Regions from separate parts of the Photorhabdus viridis genome, predicted to be linked through region 1. Evidence: predicted binding sites of a transcription regulator. Region 1 holds the regulator's gene; the other holds the start of a gene.
The links. Region 1 encodes PurR, which represses purine synthesis genes. Its sites were predicted from a motif close to CANGCAAACGTTTGCNTG; they were not measured.

Region 1 (4,189 bases):
GTGATCGAGTTAACTTATAACTGGGGAGTTGACCATTATGCAATGGGAGATGCCTTTGGTCATATTGCATTGGGCGTCGATAATGTCGCAGCCACTTGCGAATCTATTCGCAAAGCAGGTGGTAACATTACCCGTGAAGCCGGCCCGGTAAAAGGTGGAACAACCGTTATTGCTTTCGTTGAAGATCCAGATGGTTACAAAATTGAGCTTATTGAAAACAAAAATGCCAGCAACGCCCTGGGTAACTCAATCTGATGTCTGACAAAAAAGAGCCAAACGTCCTTAGTGGGCGTTTTCGAGGTTATTACCCTGTCGTTATTGATGTTGAAACTGGCGGCTTTAATGCCAAAACAGACGCGTTACTTGAAATTGCCGCCATCACACTGGAGATGGATGATCAAGGTTGGCTGACGCCAAGCGAATCACTTCATTTCCATATTGAACCATTTGAGGGCGCAAATCTTGAACCAGCAGCCCTGGAGTTTACCGGCATCGATCCATCAAACCCGCTACGTGGAGCAGTAAGCGAATATGAAGCTCTGCACACTATTTTCAAAATGGTTCGTAAAGGGATAAAAAATAGTCATTGTAGTCGGGCCATTATCGTTGCGCACAATGCTAACTTTGATCATAGTTTTGTTATGGCTGCCGCAGAACGCGCCAGACTGAAACGGAATCCATTTCATCCATTTGCGACTTTTGATACGGCTGCTTTAGGTGGCCTGGTATTAGGACAAACGATTTTAGCAAAAGCCTGCGCCACTGCCGGGATCCCATTCGACAATAATCAAGCTCACAGCGCCTTATATGATACTGAGCGTACCGCTGAATTATTCTGTAAAATGGTTAACCGCTGGAAACAACTCGGCGGCTGGCCCTTAGCGACAACAGAAGAAGAAAAAACCGGAGAGACTTATAGCTAACTATAAGATTAATATAATCAAATTTAAATTTAAGCAATAACAAAAACCCCCATATATCAACATATGGGGAGATAACATAATAGCCTGTCGCTAATTTAAAAATTATTCTGTCGCGTTTTCATCCTGAGAGCGATATTTATCAGCAGTTTCTTTAATTAATGTTTGTAGCTCACCACGTTGATACATTTCAATAATAATATCGGATCCACCTATCAACTCACCCTCGACCCAAAGCTGAGGAAAAGTTGGCCAGTTAGCATATTTAGGCAATTCTGCACGAATATCTGGATTTTGCAAAATATCTACATAAGCAAAACGTTCACCACATGCAGATAAAGCCTGAACAGCCTGGGCAGAAAATCCACAATTTGGTAATTTAGGAGAGCCTTTCATATACAGCAGAATCGGGTTCTCTTTAATTTGGCGCTCAATCTTCTCAATAGTCGTCATTTTTATTTCCTTTAAACCAACAGTATGTTGATAACCAACATCGTCACAATATTGGCGGAGAATACCATTTTCTCTCACCAATATGCATCCTGATATTTTCTTATCCTGGCGCGTATGGCCTTTATCAGGCAAAGATCAAGCAAACAGCAGCAAAAATGGCAATCATCGCCAACGTGCTCACCGCAGTAAATAAGCCAAGCTTCAAATCGGTATTCATCGATGCCCCCTCAGAATAGACGTCTATAACCACAAATACCATTCATTTAATATGGTTAATTATCCTTACATTTAAGGAAAAAAAATAAAATAGCGATTACCCTGTATTTTATAACATTGATTATTGCTTTCACTTTTGAGCCAGATCAGACAAAATTCAGGATTTATCGCTAAATTATTGCCAGCAGACACCCTAATGTATAAAGATGCTGGTAAATAATTAACAAAGAGTTTTAAATTTAGACCAAAAGGTCAGGAGTATTTCATCTCATGGCAACGATCAAAGATGTGGCTAAGCACGCTGGCGTTTCAACCACTACTGTATCCCATGTTATTAATAAAACCCGTTTCGTCGCCGAAGATACCAAGGCCGCCGTTTGGGCTGCTATCAAAGAACTGAGTTATTCACCCAGTGCTGTTGCCCGCAGTCTGAAAGTTAACCATACAAAATCGATCGGATTACTGGCAACGTCCAGCGAAGCTCCCTATTTTGCTGAAATCATTGAAGCCGTTGAGAACAGTTGTTATAGCAAAGGCTATACGCTGATTTTGTGTAACTCACACAATAACATTGATAAACAGAAAGCCTATCTGGCCATGCTGGCACAAAAACGGGTGGATGGCTTGCTGGTGATGTGTTCAGAGTACCCGGAACAATTGCTGGGAATGTTAGAAGATTATCGCAATATCCCAATGGTCGTCATGGATTGGGGGCAAGCCAGAAGTGATTTCACTGATACGATTATTGATAACGCATTCCACGGCGGTTATCTGGCTGGCCGCTATCTTATTGAACGTGGTCATCGTGATATTGGTGCGATCCCCGGCCCTCTGGCACGAAATACCGGTGGCGGCCGCCATCAGGGATTCTTGAAAGCCTTAAAAGAAGCCAGTATTCCAATCAGAGAAGAGTGGATTGTTCAAGGGGATTTTGAACCTGAATCGGGCTACAAAGCCATGCATCAAATTCTGAATCAAAAACAGCGTCCGACCGCAGTTTTCTGTGGTGGCGATGTTATGGCAATGGGGGCTATTTGTGCTGCTGATGAACTAGGATTACGCGTCCCACAGGATATTTCTGTGATCGGTTACGACAATATACGCAACGCCCGCTATTTATCTCCGGCATTGACGACTATCCATCAGCCAAAAGAACGTCTGGGACAAATGGCATTTTCTATGTTACTGGACAGAATAGTCAGTAAACGTGAAGATGCACAAACTATTGAAGTACATCCACGTTTGGTTGAACGGCGCTCTGTCACAGATGGCCCATTTATCGACTATCGCCGTTAATCCTCCCTATTCATCCTGAAGCCATTCAGCATTAAGAGTTTCACTATCGCCGAGATAGCCAAGAAGCCAACTTAATGCCGGAGAATGGCTGTTTTGCACCCATGTCAAACAACACGGGCTATCTGGCAAAGGCTGCTCTAATTCTAATGCTTCCAGTTTTTTCTGTCGGATCAGCGGCATTGCCCTATGCTTGGGTACCATCCCCACACACAAACCCTCATTCAGACAAGCCAGACCAGATTCCCAATCAGGTACCACTAGCCTGCGCTGATTATCCAGAGTCCAGGTGTCTCGCTTCGGTAAATTGCGGGATGTATCCTCAAGACACAAGCTAGGATAAGGCCGCATTTGATCATCAGACAATGGACCGTTCAACTGAGCCAAAGCATGGCCCGTACTGACGATACACAGCCAGGGCATAAATCCCATATCCCGGAAACTGTACCTTTCCCCTACCGGCGCTACTCGGGTGGCGCCAATTGCAACATCAACCCGGCCATCCACCAGCGCGTCCCATACACCATTGAATACTTCCTGATGAATAAACAGCTCTATATCAGGAAAATGGTGATAAAAATCAAGAATAAGCCGACGACTGCGTTCTGGTTTAACAACCCGGTCAATAGCAATACTAAGCTGTCCTCTCCAGCCATTTGCAACCTGTTGGCACTGATGACGAGTGTCAATCATTTTTTTGATAACAGCGCGAGCTTCTTTGATAAAAATAGCGCCTGATTCAGTTAATTCCACATCCCGATGACGACGTTCAAACAATGGGACCGCAAGCCACTCTTCCAGTTGCCTTACGGTATAACTGATTGCAGAAGGGACACGGTGCAATTCCGTTGCAGCAGCGCTAAAACTTCCCGTTCTGGCAACAGCATCCACAACTTCAAGTGAATATTCTGACCACATAATTTTACCTTTCAATTTTTTTCATAGCATTATCCAAATATTACCGTTTCACAAGTAAAAATCACGGCATATAGAATATGTGCAAATATTCTTATCTACCTATCACAGCAAGTTATTTCAATCATGATATCCAAAGAGAGTAATCAAATGAAAAACTCAAGTCAGTTCATGTTCTACCTTGCAGGCTTGAGTATGCTGGGTTACCTAGCTATTGATATGTATCTACCGGCATTCGGCTCTATGCAACAAGAATTGGGCACATCGACGAGAGCAATCAGCGCCAGCCTGAGCGTCTTTCTTGCAGGTTTTGCCTTTGCTCAACTTTTGTGGGGGCCTCTTTCCGATCGCTTTGGAAGAAAGCCTATTATCATCATCGGGTTATCAACGTT
Region 2 (4,189 bases), on a different contig from region 1:
CGGTAAAACCAGCGTCCGCCTAAAGAAAGAAGACGTAACAGAAAAAAGGTAAATAGGACAATGGTAAAAGCTTTAATGCTGCCGGTAACCAACTTAGAAGTGTGAATGCCAACATGAGTCTCTTCAAAATGACGATAAAAAACCGATAGATTGAGAAAAATGCCGATATAGATCGCCAGTAATAGAGCTTGTATGGGATGTGGCAGAGATTTTATTTTTTTCATTAGCTTAGGGAAACCTTGGTAAACTTAGTTTGAAAAATGAGGCAAACTTGTAGATCATTCATTACTTAGCAAATATTTGTGGTTATTTACAATTCTGGCTCCTTTATTTTTTCTATCAGCCAATTACCAGCACATTTGTACATAAAAGTATCTTGAATTGCTGTAGTTATTTTTTGCAGATTATTCTGACAAACGACAGTAAAAGCTATTAGTATTGAGACAATGATCACTTGGATTGATAACTATTTGCAGAGAAATATCAATGTTACATGTACTGACATGGCCTGATCTGTTTATTTGTATTTTTGCTGTTTTTTTTGCTTACTTGGTTTTCGGTATGGCTGGGTTTGGTTCTGCACTTATTGCCAGCCCGATTCTGGCGCTTTATATCCCTGTAGTGAAAATTGTTCCTCTACTTGCGTTGATAGATTTAACCGCCGCAGTCATTAATGTTGCCAGAGATGGTAGAAGAGCCGAGTTTAGTGAGCTCAGGTTAATTGTTCCGTTAATGATTATCGGTAGCTTGATTGGTGCAGTCATTTTATTGATGGCCCGACCCGATGTTTTGGTTCTGGTATTAGGATTATTTGTTGTTTTCTATTCACTTTATTCATTATTTTCGGGTAAAGCCTATCGTCAATTCCCGCTTAAAGCGGCGATTCCGTTTGGTTTGGTAGGCGGTGTTTTCAGTGCATTATTTGGTAGTGGTGGTTTTCTTTATGCCATCTATTTGACCGGTCGGATACCCGATAAGGAAGCTTTCCGGATTACTCAGACGACTTTCATGGGCTTCAGTACCCTGACAAGAGTGATTATTTTTGTTGTCCTGGGTATTTATCTGGATAGTTCATTCTTGTTATTAATATTGGTATTTATCCCAGCGATGTTATTGGGAATTTATTTAGGCCGCCAGGTGACACTGAAAATTTCCAGAGAGGCATTCCTGAGGTTTATCAATATCATTGTGCTGGTTTCAGGGTTAATGCTGATATATCGTTATATATTTACTCTTTGAAATAGTAACTGATAAAAATTTATTTGTTTCGTATAATATCATTAAATTGTTATTTTCGATTCATTTCGCATTTATTTTCTCTGTCTTTTGTTCGCCAAATAGCTCGCTTTTATCAGTTTGGTTTTGATGCTCATGGTTTACCTCCTGTTGGTGATTTTATCTACAATTATGCTTTTATCAAGTTTTTCACGAGAAAAACATGACAATAAACAGGCAGTTTTTTTGTGTTAAAAATACGGTTAGCTCTTGATTCCAACACCATGATCACTGGATAATCTTTCGCCTCAAATTCTCTCATCGTTTTTTATTCTGAAAGCCAAACGATTGCTTTTATGGTTGGTGAAACCAATTGGTACAATATTCATTATTGTTATTAGGTAAGGTAATCGTTTTCGTTTGGCAGAAAGCGGAGAAATACATGAATATAATGCAGGGGAACAACATGATGTCCGGCACTCAGGCGCCAGCTAAATGCAAGCTGGATAAGTATTTTAAATTGACCGAACGCGGAACAACGGTACGCCGTGAGATTCTGGCAGGACTCACGACTTTTCTGGCGATGGTTTATTCAGTCATCGTTGTTCCGGGTATGCTAGGGCAGGCTGGGTTTCCTCATACTGCTGTTTTTATTGCGACCTGTTTGGTTGCTGGTTTTGGCTCTTTGTTAATGGGGCTTTGGGCTAATCTGCCAATGGCGATTGGTTGTGCAATTTCACTGACTGCATTTACCGCTTTTAGCTTGGTTTTGGGGCAGCAAATTAGTATTCCGGTTGCGCTCGGCGCGGTATTCCTGATGGGCTGTTTGTTTACTGTGATTTCTGTTACCGGTATTCGCTCCTGGATTTTGCGCAATATACCTATGGGTATTGCGCATGGTGCGGGGATTGGTATTGGGCTATTTTTGTTGTTGATTGCGTCAAATGGCGTTGGTTTGGTCATTAAGAACCCGTTGGAAGGTCTGCCTGTTGCTTTGGGTTCGTTCACCTCTTTTCCGGTTATGATGACTTTGTTTGGTCTGGCGGTTATTTTTGGCCTGGAAAAATTGAAAGTTCCAGGTGGCGTGCTGCTAGTGATTGTGGTGATTTCTGTTATCGGGCTCATTTTTGATCCGGCTGTGAAATATCAAGGCTTCTTTAAAGTACCCAACTTGGGAGATGACGGCCTGTCTTTGGTTTTTAGTATGGATATTATGGGAGCTTTGCAGCCGATTGTATTACCCAGTGTGCTGGCATTGGTAATGACCGCCGTATTTGATGCAACCGGCACAATCCGCGCAGTGGCAGGGCAAGGGAATCTGTTGGATAAGGGCGGGCAGATTATTAATGGCGGTAAAGCGCTGACTGCCGATTCTGTCAGCAGTATTTTTGCAGGCGTCATCGGCGCCTCTCCGGCTGCGGTATATATCGAATCAGCGGCGGGTACCGCAGCAGGAGGTAAAACAGGTTTAACGGCAACAGTTGTCGGTATCCTGTTCCTGTTAATTTTGTTCCTTTCTCCACTTTCATATCTTGTACCCGCGTATGCGACCGCGCCGGCGCTGATGTATGTTGGTTTGCTGATGCTGAGTAATGTCAAAAAGCTGGATTTCGATGATTTTGTTGGAGCGATGTCCGGTATGCTCTGTGCGGTCTTTATTGTTCTGACTTGCAATATTGTCACCGGTATTATGCTGGGTTTCGGTTCTTTGGTTATTGGTCGTGTCTGTTCTGGCGAATGGCGTAAGTTAAATGTCGGTACAATCGTGATCACGATCGCTTTGGTAGTATTTTATGCTGGTGATTGGGCTATTTGATTGATTAAAAAGTGCGTAAGGTGTCTCTATGCCTGCGCACTTTGCCATTTCTTGCGATTGCTTTTGAGTTCTCAATTATTTCACCGCTATTTATCTGATTAGTTTACAATATTCCTGCAATTCTTTTGGATACGATTCAGCATGTATCTACCTTTTTCGATTGATTCAGTTATTTTTGCATTAAGATCTATTCTCATTGTTTTTGTTTTGGCGGGAAGAGAAAAGTCTCAATCTGTATATCAACGGTTCTCAGGTAAATTGTAAGGGCAACATGGAAATATTCTTTACTATTCTGATTTTGATTTTGGTGGTTTCAGTCTCTGGTGTTCTAACTAAGGTGATTCCGTTCCGCATACCTTTGCCGTTAGTGCAAATTGCAATGGGTGCATTGCTAGCCTTTCCGCATTTTGGTTTACATGTTACTTTTGATCCTGAGCTGTTTCTTGTCCTGTTAATCCCTCCTTTGTTATTCGTTGATGGTTGGAAAACGCCAACCAGGGAATTTTTCCAGTACGGAAGGGAAATTTTCATACTGATGCTGGTATTGGTACTGGTTACTGTGATCGGTATTGGTTATCTGATTTACTGGCTGATGCCAGGTATTCCATTAATTGCTGCCTTTGCCCTTGCTGCTGTGTTATCGCCAACGGATGCGGTGGCTTTATCATCCATTGTCGGAAAAGGGCGTATGCCTAAACGCATGATGAGTGTGATGGAAGGGGAAGCGTTAATGAACGATGCTTCCGGTCTGGTGGCCTTAAAGTTCGCTGTCGCGATAGCGATGGGAACGATGGTATTTACTGTTACCGGCGCGACTATCGAATTCTTTAAAGTTGCTATCGGTGGTTTGTTATCTGGTATTGCGGTGACCTGGTTGTACAGTAAATCCCTGCGTTTGATGAATCGCTGGAGTGGGGGCGATCCGGCAACTCAAATTGTTTTCATGTTGCTGTTGCCTTTTACCTCTTATTTGATTGCCGAACATATTGGTGTTTCCGGTATCCTCGCCGCCGTTGCTGCGGGTATGACTATCAGTAAATCTGGCGTTATCCGTAACGCGCCGTTGGCGATGCGTTTGCGGGCCGATAGTGTCTGGTCAATGCTGGAATTCGTATTTAACGGTCTGGTATTTATCATGTTGGGCCTGCAATTACCGGG

Region 2: ABR397_RS16335 (NCS2 family permease) is a predicted target of PurR. The motif match lies at 1,619-1,636, and genes of this name have one in related genera.

What each region holds. Positions count from the first base shown of each region.
Region 1 covers NZ_JBEJZY010000027.1:55,235-59,423, forward strand. The annotation lists gene gloA (lactoylglutathione lyase) at 1-255, shown strand, start outside; gene rnt (ribonuclease T) at 255-923, shown strand; gene ABR397_RS13210 (Grx4 family monothiol glutaredoxin) at 1,026-1,373, opposite strand; gene purR (HTH-type transcriptional repressor PurR) at 1,860-2,885, shown strand; gene punR (DNA-binding transcriptional activator PunR) at 2,892-3,800, opposite strand; gene punC (purine nucleoside transporter PunC) at 3,948-4,189, shown strand, end outside.
Region 2 covers NZ_JBEJZY010000038.1:26,945-31,133, reverse strand. The annotation lists gene eptB (kdo(2)-lipid A phosphoethanolamine 7''-transferase) at 1-224, opposite strand, end outside; gene ABR397_RS16340 (sulfite exporter TauE/SafE family protein) at 487-1,239, shown strand; gene ABR397_RS16335 (NCS2 family permease) at 1,685-3,031, shown strand; gene ABR397_RS16330 (Na+/H+ antiporter) at 3,303-4,189, shown strand, end outside.